One region of the Caproiciproducens sp. CPB-2 genome, then DNA from elsewhere that is predicted to be linked to it. Evidence: a T-box and tRNA genes for the amino acid it is inferred to sense, from the RefSeq annotation. Region 1 holds a T-box; the other holds one or more tRNA genes.
What was found. A T-box is a leader RNA that pairs with one kind of tRNA and senses whether it is charged. The one in region 1 lies ahead of tyrS (tyrosine--tRNA ligase), so its partner is inferred to be a tRNA-Tyr.
Positions count from the first base shown of each region.

Region 2: it has a tRNA-Tyr gene. The T-box ahead of tyrS (tyrosine--tRNA ligase) is inferred to sense a tRNA for this amino acid. The anticodon was not compared.

Region 1 is NZ_CP142860.1:1,807,349-1,815,198, forward strand. It holds gene dapA (4-hydroxy-tetrahydrodipicolinate synthase) at 1-197, shown strand, start outside; gene dapB (4-hydroxy-tetrahydrodipicolinate reductase) at 225-977, shown strand; gene VXK30_RS09035 (ACT domain-containing protein) at 989-1,450, shown strand; gene VXK30_RS09040 (YfhO family protein) at 1,529-4,192, opposite strand; gene tyrS (tyrosine--tRNA ligase) at 4,308-5,537, opposite strand; T-box leader at 5,585-5,821, opposite strand; gene recN (DNA repair protein RecN) at 5,852-7,534, opposite strand; gene VXK30_RS09055 (arginine repressor) at 7,540-7,850, opposite strand, start outside.
Region 2 is NZ_CP142860.1:341,019-348,868, reverse strand. It holds gene VXK30_RS01665 (ureidoglycolate lyase) at 1-378, opposite strand, end outside; gene VXK30_RS01660 (MurR/RpiR family transcriptional regulator) at 409-1,236, opposite strand; gene VXK30_RS01655 (ribulokinase) at 1,597-3,267, shown strand; gene VXK30_RS01650 (transketolase) at 3,282-4,127, shown strand; gene VXK30_RS01645 (transketolase family protein) at 4,128-5,081, shown strand; gene VXK30_RS01640 (cupin domain-containing protein) at 5,451-5,777, shown strand; tRNA gene VXK30_RS01635 (tRNA-Tyr) at 5,992-6,077, opposite strand; tRNA gene VXK30_RS01630 (tRNA-Thr) at 6,273-6,348, opposite strand; tRNA gene VXK30_RS01625 (tRNA-Pro) at 6,674-6,750, opposite strand; gene VXK30_RS01620 (GntR family transcriptional regulator) at 7,003-7,719, opposite strand.

The DNA of each region.
Region 1 (7,850 bases):
CCAGCCGTGCGGCCTTTTTGAAATACCTTGAGCTGATGGACGCACTGTTCATGGATGTGAACCCGATCCCGGTGAAGGCGGCCATGAAAATGCTCGGATTCAACAGCGGAAGCTGCCGCCTGCCGTTAACGGCGATGAGTGAAGAAGCGGAAGTAAAACTCGCAATGGTTCTTAAAAAATATAATTTATTAAAATAAATTGACCTTTCCGGAGGGAATGTGAAAATGACAAGGATGATTATCTGCGGATGCAACGGCAAGATGGGCCGTGAGGTTTCGGCCTGTGTGGCGCTGCGGGACGACTGCAGGGTCGTAGGCGGAATCGATATGAATACGGAGGCGAAGGAGGATTATCCGGTTTTTGCGAAACCGGCGGATATCAATGTCGACGCCGATGTCATTGTCGATTTTTCCAACCCCGCCCTTCTCGCTTCTCTGCTCCAGTATGCGCAGATTCATAAAACGCCGCTTGTTCTGTGCACCACCGGTTATAACAAAGCGCAGGTGGAAGCGCTCACCCGTGTTTCCGAAGATGTCCCCGTATTTTATTCGGGCAATATGTCGCTGGGGATCAACCTGCTGATCGAATTGTCCAAAAAGGCGGCGAAAGTGCTGGGCAGCGGCTTCGATGTGGAGATTATAGAGAAACACCATAATCAGAAAGTCGACGCGCCGAGCGGCACCGCACTCATGCTGGCTGACGGCATTTCATCCGTCATGAACGAAAATGCGCACTATATTTACGACCGGCATTCCCAGAGGAAGAAGCGCGAAGCAAACGAAATAGGGATTCATTCCGTTCGTGGGGGAACCATTGTCGGCGAACATGAAGTGATTTTTGCCGGACATCATGAAGTGATCACGCTTGCTCATTCCGCGCAGTCAAAAGAGGTTTTTGCCGTCGGGGCGATCAACGCGGCCGTTTATCTGGCAAAGATGCCCGCAGGACTTTATAACATGTCTGATTTATTAAAATAGGAGGTAGCATGATGAGTACGGAACCAATGATCACCACTTCAAATGAAATTACCCTGATCACGCTGCAGAACTGTCCTTCCGAGCTGACCTTTACCGCCGATGTTTTTCAGAAAATTTCGGGGTTCGGAGTCAATGTGGATATGATTTCACTTGCGCCGACGCACGGGGCTTTCACTTCCATTTCCTTTACGATTTCCGACAACGATCTGGATAAAATTCTGACCTTTACATCCGATCTTCATGACAATTCCAATATTAAGACCATTGTCAGCAGCGGAAACTGCAAAATTTCCGTCTATGACCAGGGAATGAAGGACACTCCCGGCGTGGCGGCGAAGGTTTTTGCGGCGGCGGCGAAGAGCGAAACGGACGTACGGATTATCACAACCTCTGAGGTAGACATCTCCCTGCTGGTTACGGCGGCGGATTTTGACCAGACGCTGAACGAAATCGAAAAGTGTCTGAAGAAATAAAAGCCTGCTTCCTGTTTTCTATAAAATAATAATCCCTTCCGTCAGGCAGTATGATCTGCTGGCAGCGGAAGGGATTTTTTACCTCCAGTAATAGATGACTACGGGGAAAATATAAACCGCGACAAAAACGCCGATGAACAAAACCGTAAATAAGAAAACCGCCGGCAGTTCCAGGAACCGAATTTTACGGTAGAGTCCTTTTCTCAGAAATATCAGGAAAAGAATCAGAGCAGCGATCCCCGCGGCGGATAAACAGCTTCCCAAGGAAAACCCGGGCGGAATATAAGAAACGGAGATTTCGTTTTTTCCTTTGTCCAGCCTGATCGCCATCATGGAATCCAGCACGCAGTTGATATCGGTCTTTTTCCCGTTTACAGTCGCGGTATATCCCCTGCCGTCCGTAATCGGAAGGAAGAGATAGGACTGGTCGTCGGCCGCGTCCGCAGTGCCGGTAATCCGGTTCCCGGACTGCTTCAGCTGCGCGGCGGCGGTACCGCTGACCGCTTTCTTTAAAACATCGTCCTTAAGTCCGGCGATTCCAAAGGATTTCACGTCGACTTCTTTTAAAACCTGGATTTCCACTTCCACCGTCTGGTCGCGGAAGGTGCCGAGATTCAGGAGTCCGTTACTGCTTTGATTCGGATAATCGTCCTGTACGGTCATCCCGTTTATTAGGATATTGAAGCTTGAGTTGATATGCTCGATCAGGCTGTTTGACAGCCTGTCAAAGCAGTCGAAATAAAGCGTTTCCGTTCCCTGAACCGGAATCCGGTAAACCACCGACCCCTCGGCGCTGTTGTCCGGAAAAGTAAGAGAATATCTTTCGCCGGCAGTATAGGCGATATTATTCAGAAGGGTCGGCTCGTAATAGGTAAACAGCTTGTCCTGTGTATGAAAGAGGGATTCAAAGACAAACTGCTGAATGTTGAGGCGGGTCGTGTCCGGCAGAGTGCTGAATGCCTGAATGTCATCGGAATGAACAACAAATCCGACGGGAAGAGTGTCCTCTTTTTCTCTGATCTCATATTTCTCATTTTGATAAAAAACCTTCTGCTCCTTGCTGAAGGAAGTTCCCCTGCGGAGAATCGTGTACCGGTTCCCCATTATGGCGTCAGTCAGCTTGGTGCCGCCGTTTGAGTTGACTTCCATCCAGTAGGACGAATAGCCGAGCTTCTTCATGGTATACATAAAGTTTTCGCCCGTCAGCGACGTATAATGGCTCAGTGTATGGTACCCCAGGCTGCCCATCAGGTTTACGTCGAAGTATTTTTCTTCGGATTTTACGCGGTAAAGGGAGTCATCCCCGATCCGGCCGCTCAGATCGATGACGGCTGCCTCGGTTTTCCCGTTGTTGGCGGCGGAAGCCACGTAAACGCCGGAATTAAATACGCATTCCAGTACAACCATGATGCACAGCAGGACGGAAAATGCGGTTTTACCCAGCAGCCTGAACTGGTAGAGCAGCAGAAGGACGAGATACGCAAGTCCCGCGACCAGAGAAAACAGGAGCAGAAGCCGGAAGCTTGCGCTGTTTCCCCACAGGGTTTCCGTGTAAATCCTGACGACATCATACTCCTTATAAAAAATCAGGCATTCCGCAAGGAATACGGCGCTGACCGCCAGCATCCCGCCAAATACGGCCAGCGGGCTGCTTGACGTAAGGCGGTTTTCCTGATTGATTTCCGATAATACGGCGGCAAGCAGAATCAGGCCGAAAAAAATGGTGATATATCCGTAGCGGACCGGAAAAGCCTGATAGTTTCCGGTCTGCCACATTTTATTGATCGGTTCTATGAAAACCGGTATCATTGTCAGGATAAACAGGAAAAACACAAAGTTCGTATTCGGCGGAAGCCTTTTCGCAAAAAACAAATAGACAATCAGCGCGGCAAAGATCGCACCCGAGCACAGAATCACGGTAAACGTCGTGTCCAGTCTGGAAATCAGCCCACCCACTCTTAAGCTCGTAAACAGGTCGCTGGTTCTGGCGGAAGCCGTATACTGCATCAGGGAGGGAAGCCAGACCACGGCGGTAATCAAAGCGGTAATCAGGGTGGAAACTCCCAGAAGCAAAATATTTTTCCGGCGTGTCCCCTTTTTCGCGAAGAAACAGACATAGACTCCGGATGCCAGTACCAAAAAAATGGATACCATATAGCTTAGATAGAAATTCACTGTCAGTATCGCTGAAAAAGACAGGACATACCACAGGATTTTTCCTTCGTCAGCCAGCTTGATCAGGCCGATCAGAAGAATCGGGAAAAGGTACATGACGTCCAGCCATACGTGGTTCTGGTAGTAAAACATGGCGTAGCCGCAGAAGGCATACATCACGGAGATCGCCGTGTTTTGCAGCACACCGAGCTTTTTGAATCGAAAGCGAAAAAAGAGGCTTGCCGTAAACGCGCATGCCATCATTTTCAGAAGGACCAGAATATTCATGAAAAGATAGAAATCGGCCTTATTGACAAAGGCAACCAGAAAGCTGAACGGGCTGCTGATAAAAAACAGGAATACGCCCCAGAAGCTCATGCCCCCGGCGTTCTGCATATTCAGAAACATGTTTGCTTTTCCGGACAGGATATCTTTAAAGTCCATCAGAAAAGGGATGACCTGCTGGTCCATATCGCACCATGAGAGAGTGTTGTATCCAAAAGGAAACATCCTGCTTACAAAAAATACCGAAAGCATAATCACCATCACCGAAGCAGGCGCCAACAACAAAGAGCCGTTTTTTTTCATCTGGATGAATCCTCCAACATTTGTCAATGTACCTATTATAAGGAATTACCGGATGAAAATCAATCAAAACAGCCCGCCGCCGAAATTTCGGCGGCGGGCAAAGCAAATTTTTGCGTTAATCAACCAGATTGACTTTGTGGAACACCTTTTTCCCCTTTTTGATCACCACATATTTTTTCTCGAAACGGTTCAGGGAAAGTTTCTCCGTGCTGGAAAGGATCTTCACGCTATCGACTGAAATACCGCCCTGATCGATCAGACGTCTCCCCTCTCCTTTGGAAGGCGCCAGCTTTGTCAGGACCAGCAGATCAAGCACGCCGATTTCCCCATCGGTAAAATCGGATGAAGTAATATCCGTGGAAGGCATGTTGTCCGTGTTCTCGCCGCTGCCGAACAGCGCGCGCGCACCTTCCTGCGCCTTTAACGCTTCCTGCTCGCCGTGAATCAGCTTAGTGACCTCAAACGCAAGAATTTCCTTGGCTTTGTTGAGCTCCCCGCCCTCCAGCTTCGCAAGCTCATCGATTTCCGACAGCGGAAGGAACGTAAGGATTTTCAGGCATTTGATAACGTCGTCGTCACCGATATTTCGCCAGTACTGGTAGAAGTCAAACGGCGTGGTCTTTTCGGGGTCCAGCCAAACGGCGCCCTTTTCGGTTTTGCCCATCTTTTTGCCCTCGCTGGTCGTCAGCAGGGTAAACGTCATGCCGTAGGCTTCCTTCCCCTCTTTGCGGCGAATGAGCTCGACGCCGCCGATAATATTGCTCCACTGGTCGTCGCCGCCAAGCTCCAGCTGGCAGTTGTACCGGTGATTCAGCTCCAGAAAGTCGTAGCTCTGCATAATCATATAGTTCAGCTCAAAGAAAGAGAGTCCCCTTTCCAGACGCTGCTTATAGCATTCCGCGGCAAGCATGCGGTTGACGGAAAAATGCACGCCGACATCACGCAAAAACTCAATATAATTCAGATTCAGAAGCCAGTCGCCGTTGTTGGCCATAATCGCTTTGCCTTCCGAAAAATCAACCAGACGGGACATCTGCTTTTGGAAGCAGGCGATATTGTGGTCGATTTCCTCTTTGGTCAGCATTTTGCGCATATCGGATTTTCCGGAAGGATCGCCGACCATGCCCGTTCCGCCGCCGAACAGCGCAATCGGCGTATGGCCGGCTCTCTGCATGTGCGCCATGACCATAATCTGCACAAAGTGGCCTACGTGCAGGCTGTCGGCTGTCGGATCAAACCCGATATAGAATGTGGTTTTGTGATTGTTGAGAAGATCCTGAATCTTCTCCTCGTCCGTCATCTGGGCAATCAAGCCCCTTGCTTTGAGTTCTTCGAAAACTCCCATAAAAAATCCTCCATTTCAGGGGGATAAAAAACGCCCCCTGCTTATTTGCAGAGGGCGGAATCAACCGCGGTACCACCTCAGTTCACCGTAGCCTCGCGGATACGGCCTTACGGGTACAAAAATACCCACGCGCTATAACGTGCGCTTTCACGGCCAAATCTAATAGAAACCGTTCAATCTGGCGACTCCGGGATGTATTTCAGCCAAATCACGCGCCTGCTTACACCAGCCGCAGGCTCTCTTTGCCGTCTTTTTGGCTTACTTCTTCCCATCAATGTCATTATACTGCATTATACCCAATTCCCTCCGCATTGTCAAGACGAGCCATGCTTTTTGGCAAGCCTGAGCATTTCGGCCGCATTTTCCAGCAGCAGCGGCGTGATCTGCGCCCCGCCCATAATTCTTGCCAGTTCCTGTTTCCTTCCCTCGTAATCCAGCTCAGCCACGTCGGTGAAGGTTCTGTTCTCCCGGACCTGCTTTTTGATTAAGAACTGTGTGTCGGCCAAAGCGGCTATCTGCGCCAGATGCGTTACGCAGATCACCTGACGGTGGCCCGCGACCTCATGCAGCTTTAAACCGACCTTCTGCGCCGCGCTTCCGCTGATGCCGGTGTCGACCTCGTCGAAAATCAACGTGTCAATGTCGTCTTTCCCGGCAAGCACCGTCTTAATGGAAAGCATAATGCGGGAAAGCTCGCCGCCGGAAGCGATTTTTGCGATCGGCTTGGCCGGTTCGCCCGCATTCACCGAAATCAGGAACTGAAGCTTGTCGCAGCCGAACGGATTCAGTGGGCAGTCCTCCTGCTGTACCTGAAAATCGATGTTCGGCATATCGAGAAAGCGGAGCTCTTCCTTTACCCTTTTCGTAAAGGCCCGTGCCGCCTCTCTGCGGCAGCCGGAAATCTTTTTCGCAAGTCTTTCCGCTTCCGCCTTCGCCTTTTGATATTCCTTTGTCATCTGCAGGATTTTTTCATCCGAAAGCTGGATGTCCTCCAGCTGGGCCTTCGATGTTTCGAGAAAACCGATCATATTTTCCACGGAGCCGCCGTATTTCAGGCCAAGGCGATAGAGGACGTCCAGCCTGTCCTCTATCCTTTCAAGGTCTGCGGGATCATATTCCAGTTCCGAGGAAAAACCGCGGAGCTCTTCGCCGCAGTCCTCCAGATCGTAGCGGATATTTTTGATTCTTTCGGAAAGCTCATGGATTTCCGGCAGGTATTTTTCCGTTTCGGACAGAGCGTCCGAAGCCGAAACAACAGCGGACAAAGCTCCGTCAAAGCTTTCTTCCCCGTTCAGGGCCGATTGCGCCGTATGAATCGCCGAGGCAATCTTTTCGCTGTTTAAATAGCGGGTACGGGTTTTATTCAGTTCTTCCTGCTCGCCGGCCCGCAGACCGGCGGCCTCCAGTTCGTTGACCTGATAGGTCAGCAGATCAATCTGCCTCGCTTTCTGCGCCTCGTCCATATCAAAAGCGTCCAAAGCGCTTTTGATATGCTGCATATTGCTGAAAGCGGCGCGATACTCCGAGAGCAGTGCCTCGGGCACGCCCATGCGGTCGATGTACCGGATATGTAAATCGGGCGACAGCAGGTCGTAGCTCTCGTGCTGGCCGTGAATGCTGATCAGCACGACCCCGATCTCTTTCAAAACGGATACGGTTGCCGGGCGGCCGTTAATTCGGCACACGGTTTTGCCGTCGGTATGGATTTCGCGCTGAATCATGACGGAACCGTCTTCTTCCGGCGCATAGCCGAATTCCGCCAGCTTATGGACGGCCTGTTCCCCAAGGTCGGAAAAAACGGCGGTGACAAAAGCGGAATGAGCCCCGGTCCGCACAAGCTCACGCGAGGTTCTTTCCCCCAAAATTGCGTTGATGGAATCAATAACAATGGATTTTCCGGCTCCGGTTTCTCCGGTCAGAACGTTCAGGCCGGGGTGAAAATCGATCCCGGTCTTTTCAATCACAGCAATATTTTCGATGTAAAGCTGAGAAAGCATTGCAATCACCCAACCATTTTTTTAAGTTCAGCAACCAGCTGCTGTGCATGGTCTTCGTCCCTCATCGCAATAAAAATGGTATCGTCCCCGGCCAGAGTGCCGACGGAGCCCTGCCAGTGCATGGTGTCCATTGCCGCACAAACAGCCTGCGCCATGCCCGCATGGCATTTGATTACCACCAGATTGCATGCGTAGTCAATCTGCACTGCAGAATCGGAAAGGAGGGAATAAAATTTAGAGGAGTAATCGGCCGTGTTGCTTCTGCCGGTGGAGTATCTGTATTTTCCGTCGTGGGACAGAGTCTTGATCAGCCTGA
Region 2 (7,850 bases), 1.5 Mb from region 1:
TGCATAGTGCCAAACACCGGTATTCATTTTCACCAGTGTTCCCTGAGGGACATAAAAAGCAACTGTTTCCTCCGGAACCGGTTTGAGGTTACTTGCGGGAGCAACATAAAGAATTGCATCGTCGTTTACCGGCATCCAGGCCTCTGCGGTAAAATTGTGATATTCACTTGCCTTAACAATAATTTTTTCTGGCTTTTGTACTTTAAGAATGGAAAAAGTCAGTTCCATGCTCGGAGAAACATGCATGGAAACCGGGTCACGGTAAAATGTACACGGTCCTTCCCCTAAATTGTTTGTCTTTGGATCCGTAACACTCACATAGGATCCAAATGGAGCAAAGGCTGCCACACTTAACTCCTGTGCCTTGATTTTTCTCATCTTCTCTTCCTTTCTTGCATTAAAAACATATTAAAATTGCTGGGACCGGATCAATTTGGAAATATTGTGATGATATTCCAATGCATAGTCCCAGTTTTTAACCGCTACTCCGGTACAGAGAGCATCTAAAATTGCGAGCTGCGCGATTCTGGACGCAGTTGCCAAATCGTGTGTCTGATAATTTTTGCTGTATGTCAATAGAACACAATCGCTGAAAAGTGTAATTTCAGATTTTGAGTTCTGGGTTAAACTGATAACCGGTACGCCGTTGGAATGTGCAATCTTCACATTTAAATTGGTAATCTTTGACTCTCCCGATAGGGAAATGGCAACCGCCAAATCGTTTTTTCCCAGCGACTGTGCCAATAACATCTGAGCACCCTGATCCTGCTCCACCTGAGCCTTTTTTCCGATATTGGAAAAGTGCCAAAAAGCATCATAAGCGACCACATACGAACTTCCTATCCCGAAAAAGGCGATCTTTTCCGCTTTATTGATCATGTCCACCGCTTTAATGAAGTCATCCTTATTCAGCATTTCAGTAGTGTACTTCAAATCCTCCTGTTCAGAAGCCATAATTTTTTGAAACACATCCATAGAACTGTCCGTCCTCAAAATGCTTTCAGGAACCGGCTGTTCATTATCCGCGCCAAGATCTTTTGCCAGATGGATCTTAAACTCATAGTATCCTTTAAAGCCAATTTCTTTTGAAAAACGAACAACACTTGCTTCGCTGACCGAGATTTCCTCTGCCAGCTGCGCCGCCGTCAAATCCAGCGTTTTTGCAGGATTTGCAATTACATACATCGCCACTTTTTTCTGCTGAGATGTTAGTTTATGCTGCATGTTTTTTACCAATACCAAAGTTCCGGTATTTTCGACGCTAATATTATCTATGCCGATCGCCCCCTTATCAAACTTATTCGGAGTCTGATTGCAAATCTTTCTCTGAAATTCGTCGTGAATGAATATTTCATTCGTATGCAGTTATAATATCTTTATTTGCTAAGAATGTCAATAGTTTTTAAAAAATTAATATTTTTCTATTCTTTTTAGTTGATTTTTTGAGATTATCGTGAATATTTAATTCATAATTTGCTTGACAAGCTCCTTTCTGTAGATTATATTTAATGTGAAAAGTGAGTTTTTAGCCAGACATCATATTGGTTGAATTATTATTTCAAATATTCAACCGTATAATATAAGGAGGACTTTTTCATGGAGACCAAATTGGTGATTGGTGCAGATTTTGGAAGTGACTCTGTTCGCGCAATAGTCGTAAACGCTATAACGGGTGAAACTAAAGGGGAAGCTGTATGCGCATATCCAAGGTGGGCGGAAGGGAAATATTGCGAACCGGAAAATTATCAATTCAGGCAACACCCGCTGGATTATCTGGAATCTTTTGAAAAATGCGTTAAACAGGCCGTTCTTGAATGTGGACCAAACGCAGGCGAACACGTCTACGCCATCTCCGTTGATACAACGGGGTCAACTCCCTGTCCGGTAAACAGAGAGGGGATTCCCTTAGCCCTTTTGGATGAATTCCATGAAAACCCCAACGCAATGTTTCATTTATGGAAGGACCATACCGCTATAAAAGAAGCTCAGGAAATTAATGATAGATTGTCCAATTTCAACGGAATCGATTATCTCAAATTTCAAGGCACCTACAGTTCCGAATGGTGGTGGGCCAAAATACTTCACACTTCGCGTGTTGATTCGCGTGTGAAAGAAGCAGCTTGGTCCTGGGTGGAGCACAGCGACTGGATTCCGGCCGTTCTTACCCATCACACAGACCCTCTGACGATGTACCGCTGTTCCTGCGCTGCCGGTCACAAAGCACTTTGGAACAGCGAATTTAACGGGCTGCCCTCGACAGATTGCCTGAGCAGCATCGATCCTTATCTGGGAGTTGTTGCAAGGCGTTACGGCAGCGGCCCGCAAAATGCGGGAACCTGTCTCGGGCCAATATCAAAAGAATGGGCCGACAAGTTGGGAATCAGTGAAAAAGCTGTTGTCGGCGGAAGTTCCTTTGACGCGCATGCCGGTGCGGTTGGCGCAGGGATCAAACCAACTACCCTTGTAAAAGTTGTGGGTACCTCCACAGTCGATATGCTGATTGAAAAATACGATAATTTAAAAGGCAAAAATTTAAAGCAGCTTTGCGGACAGGCAGAAGACTCCATCATACCGGGCTATGTAGGGATTGAGGCCAGTCAAGCGGCATTCGGCGACATTTTTGCGTGGCTTCGCAAAACGTTGATGTGGCCAACACATAATATTTTAAACCATACTTCCCTTATCACGGACGAACAAAAAGAAAAATTAACAGAAGAACTTCAGGAAAAAATGATTTCCACGCTTGAGAAAAATATACATTCCGTCCCTAAAGTATCCAATATCGTAGCTTTGGACTGGTTCAACGGAAGAAGATATCCAAATATTAATGAAACACTGCAAAGTGGTATATACGGGTTGAAGCTTGGTACGGAAGCTCCCGATATTTTTGAAGCTTTATCAATGGCGGCATGTTTTGGTTCCAAAACTATTTTCGACAGCTTGGTATCGGCAGGAATAGAAATTAAAGAAATCATTGCGGTCGGCGGCATTGCCCGCAAATCTTCTTATTCCATGCAGTTGATGGCAGATGTTCTTAACCGTCCGATTCACATTTCCGCAGCAACTCAGGCCTGCGCACGTGGCGCAGCCATCTATGCATCGGTTGCCGCCGGAATTTATTCCTCAATTCCGGAAGCACAGGTCCATATTTGCGAAGACTACATAACGGACTATTACCCCCGTGAAGAATATGTTGCCGCCTATGCAAAAACTTATGAAAAGTTTTTGAAATTTGGAAATTTTGTAGAATTCAGCGGTCAACAGTGATAGGAGTGCCAAGTATGAACAAAACGGAAAAAAATCAATTGCAGAAACTGGCGTGCAAAGTGAGAATGGGAGCGATCGAGGGCGTATACAACGCGAAATCGGGGCATCCGGGCGGAAGCCTTTCGGCGGCCGACCTTTTCACCTATCTGTATTTTAGGGAGATGAAAATCGACCCTAAAAATCCGAAAGAGGAAAACAGGGACCGCTTTGTGCTTTCCAAGGGACACTGTGCCCCGGGACTGTACGCGACCCTGGCTCTGAAAGGCTATTTCCCGATGGAGGAAATGAAGAAGCTGCGCCATATCGGCGCCATGCTTCAGGGACATCCGGATATGAAGGGGACCCCCGGTGTCGACATGAGCACCGGATCGCTCGGGCAGGGCGTTTCCGCCGCCTGCGGCATGGCCGCCGCCGGGAAAATGGATCATAAGGACTACCGCGTGTACTCCATTCTGGGAGACGGCGAAATCGAAGAGGGCCAGGTCTGGGAAGCGGCCATGTTTGCGGCCCACCACAAGCTGGACAACCTCTGCCTGATTGTGGACAACAACGGACTGCAGATCGACGGTTCCGTCGCCGAAGTTGGCGGACCGGAGCCGATCGATGAAAAATTCCGTTCCTTTGGCTTTGACGTTCAGGTCATCAACGGACACGATTTTGACGAAATAGAAGCCGCGTTCCATCACGCAAGGACCGTAAAAGGCAGGCCGAGCGCGATTATTGCGAAGACCGTCAAAGGAAAAGACGTGTCCTTTATGGAAAATCAGGTGGGCTGGCACGGCACCGCCCCGAACGCGGAACAGTATGAAACGGCAATGCAGGACCTGAACAGGGTACTGTCCGGATTGGAGGCGGAATAAATGGCTGAAATGGTAAAAAAGGCAACAAGAGAAAGCTACGGCGAAGCGTTGGCGGAGCTGTCTGAAAAATATCCGCAGGTGGTTGTGCTGGACGCCGACCTTGCCGCGGCAACGAAGACGGGTGTATTCAAGAAAGCCTGTCCGGACCGCTTTATCGACTGCGGCATCTCGGAGTGCAACATGGTGGGCGTGGCCGCGGGCCTCGCGACCTGCGGAAAGATCCCGTTCGCCACTTCCTTTGCCATGTTTTCGGCGGGCCGCGCCTTTGAGCAGGTGCGCAATTCCGTCGGCTATCCGAAGCTGAATGTCAAAATCGTCGGTTCGCACGCGGGCATTTCCGTCGGCGAGGACGGCGCGACCCATCAGTGCAACGAGGATATCGCGCTGATGCGGACGATCCCCGGTATGGTCGTGCTCAATCCGGCCGATCACTATGAAATGAAGGCCGCCGTCAAAGCGGCGATCGAGCATCACGGCCCGGTCTATCTCCGCCTCGGCAGGCTGGCGGTGGAGAGCTTCAACAACGCCGACGACTATCGGTTTGAGCTGGGCAAGGGCGTCACCCTGCGCGACGGCAGGAATATCACCATCGTGGCCACCGGCCTCATGGTTTCCCGTGCGCTGAAAGCGGTCAAAACACTGGAGGAGCAGGGCATCGACGCACGGCTCATCAATATCCATACGATCAAGCCGCTTGACCGCGAGCTGATCATCAAGGCCGCGAAGGAAACCGGAAAAATCATCACCGTCGAGGAGCACAACGTCATTGGCGGACTGGGCGACGCGGTGTGCGGCGCTGTCTGCGAAGCGTTCCCCGTTCCGGTGATCAAGGTCGGCGTGAACGACGTCTACGGCCATTCCGGCCCGGCGGTCGACCTGCTGGACGAGTTCGGCCTGAACGCCGGCCATATTGTCGAGGTGACAAAGAAAGCCATTACAAAGCAATCATTATAATTAAGGTGAAAAAGACTTCATTTTGACAAAGCACTGCTTGGGATTTAAGCCCAAGCAGTGCTTTTAAATACCGGAGTAAGAAATTTATATCGTTAAAATAATCTATTATTCTTCAGAACATCTATTGATATAGATGTATAGCTTTGCTATACTTATTTTAAATCGCTGATAACATCACATATAAAATTGGAAAAAGTCAAAGGGTGCACCTTGCTTTCGCCGGTTATCGCTCTTGGTTTGTACGATGTCGTGATTGTATGTATGATGGATTTCGATTAGGAGCACAATGTGTCTCCCTTCCTTTTAAGTTGCCCTAATGTTTATGAAATACAATGCGAGTGTAACCCTTTTATTTAGTGGAGGATAATTATGCTAAAAAAAGTGAATCTCAAATCAGCGGTAGATGCTGTTGATAAATTGTATGTATACGAAAAAATAGGGCGGTTAAACGGTCACAATCTAAGCGTTGTAAATGTAGAAAACCGCACTTTGGATTTTCATATTCATGAAAATTCTGATGAATTATTTTATGTTATCAAAGGGAGTTTTCACCTGGAAGTTGATGAAGGTGAATTGATCATTGTTCCAAAAGGGACGAGACATAGGCCTGTTGTTAAATCTTTGACGAAATTTTTGATGATTGAACTCGACGGTACACTAAATAAGGAAAACAGTGGAGATTTGTACGAGAGCTGACCCCGTACACACGGTATAAGCATACTCTGCAGTGCATAAAGTGCCATGAACTTTGTATAAAACCCAGTTGCAAAAATTATAATGACATTTTACATCCGTCTAGCGCCTCTTCGGAGGTGCTTTTCTTATATCATTTTTAAGAAGAAAAAACTTGCTAAGTATAATTTGCAAGCACAAAAAAGACAAAAGCATATACTTTTGTCTTTTTTGGTTTTGGTGGGAGAGGATGGATTCGGACCATCGAAGCTATAAAGCAACAGATTTACAGTCTGCCCCCTTTGGCCACTCGGGAACTCTCCCATATTCTATTGATAAGTTTGCACTTATTTGCAAATGGAGCTGGCAAACGGACAAAACCGCCACGCTTCGCTCGCGCTTTTACGGCTTGCACCATAGGTGCTACACCACATTTTGCTAAAAACCTGCCACCGGCAGCTTTTCTTAACGCAAAATGCCCTCTTAGGCTTCAAGCCCGGTTAAGACCTGAGTAAAAATTGGAGCTGGCAGACGGACTTGAACCCCCGACCTGCTGATTACAAATCAGCTGCTCTACCAACTGAGCTACGCCAGCATTTTCAGCACTCGACTAATATATCATCTTACGGTTTATTTGTCAAGCAATTTGATGAAATTTCTGTCTCTCCCGGCTGTACCGGCAGATTCCGCCAATCAACCACTTACGACGAAAAAATGGCGCCCAACACCATGAGCTGGGTCCCATTTCTGGCCGAGGTGACAGGGTTCGGGTATTGGCACGCTCAACCCGCGTACCGCGAATCCCTCCGGCTTTCCCGGGGCGCAGGCTGCCGTCCTTTTTCTCCTAACCTGCACCGGCTGTTTCTGCTTACCAATCGCTTTACCATAGAAAAAGGCCCGCACCTGCGGACCTTTTTCTATGGTCGAGGTGACTGGACTCGAACCAGCGGCATCTTGGTCCCAAACCAAGCACTCTACCAAGCTGAGTTACACCTCGCCGCTGACGATATGCACGGTGAAATCCCCCGCACCATGCGGCTAAAAGCTTTCACTGTCAATGGCAGTCAATCTGCGCCCGCATCATCGGGCAGCCCTATCATTATATGTAATATGCGGGTCATTGTCAAGCGGATTTATAAAATTAGCAGTTTTTTGGCAGACTATAACCGGACGATTTTCCCTTTCAATTTTCGCCTTCCACCGGCTTCGCGCACAGCAAAGCCAGCCGTACCCGCCGAAAAGACGAAAGTTACTTCCGGTTATTCAGCTCAATTTTAAAAACGTATTTGTCCCCCCGCACCACGGAGGAAGTATATTCCACCAGGCAATCCCCTTCATAGCTGAAGCGCTCCAGCAGAATGCAGGGGATTCTGGGGGAAATCTTCAGCAGCTCGCACTGTTCGGAGTCCGGGAGGATGGGAATAAAGGTTTCGGTCGCGCGGTCCACCTTCAGCCCATACTTGGTGCTGAGGTAATCATAAAGCGACCGGCTTTCCACCGCGTCCACATCGATATGCACGAACCGGTTTTTCGGCAGATAGGTGGTTTCAATGACCAGAGGATAGTCGCGGGCCGAGCAAAGCCGCACCAGCTTGTGGTAAGCTTCCCTTCTCTCCGCCCTGAGCTTCAGGGCAAGGCTTCGGCCGAGGGTAATCGTTTCATAGCTTAAGACATGGCTGTGAAAGGAGATATTCTTATTTTTCAGGTCATCGGTAAAGGTATAAAACTGGGAGAGGCTTTGTTCAAACACCTTTGGCTTTACAAAAGTACCGATGCCGTGGATGGTATAGACCATGTGCTCCTCTTCCAGTAAAGCCAGCGCCTGCCTTACGGTCGACCGGCTGACTTTATACATCTGGCACATGTCGCGCTCCGACGGAAGCAGGCCGTTTTCGGGGTATTCGTGGCTGTTGATGTACTGCAGGATATGGTCGTGCAGTTCCTGATACAACGGCAGATTCGGCATTGCATATACTCCTTTCCCGTCTTTTTCGACAGCAAATAAACCATCGTCAATTTAAATAAAAACCATGGTTCTATTCTATCATAAAAAGACCTATTGTACCAGTGGTATCGATTGAAATTTGAGACCTGTTT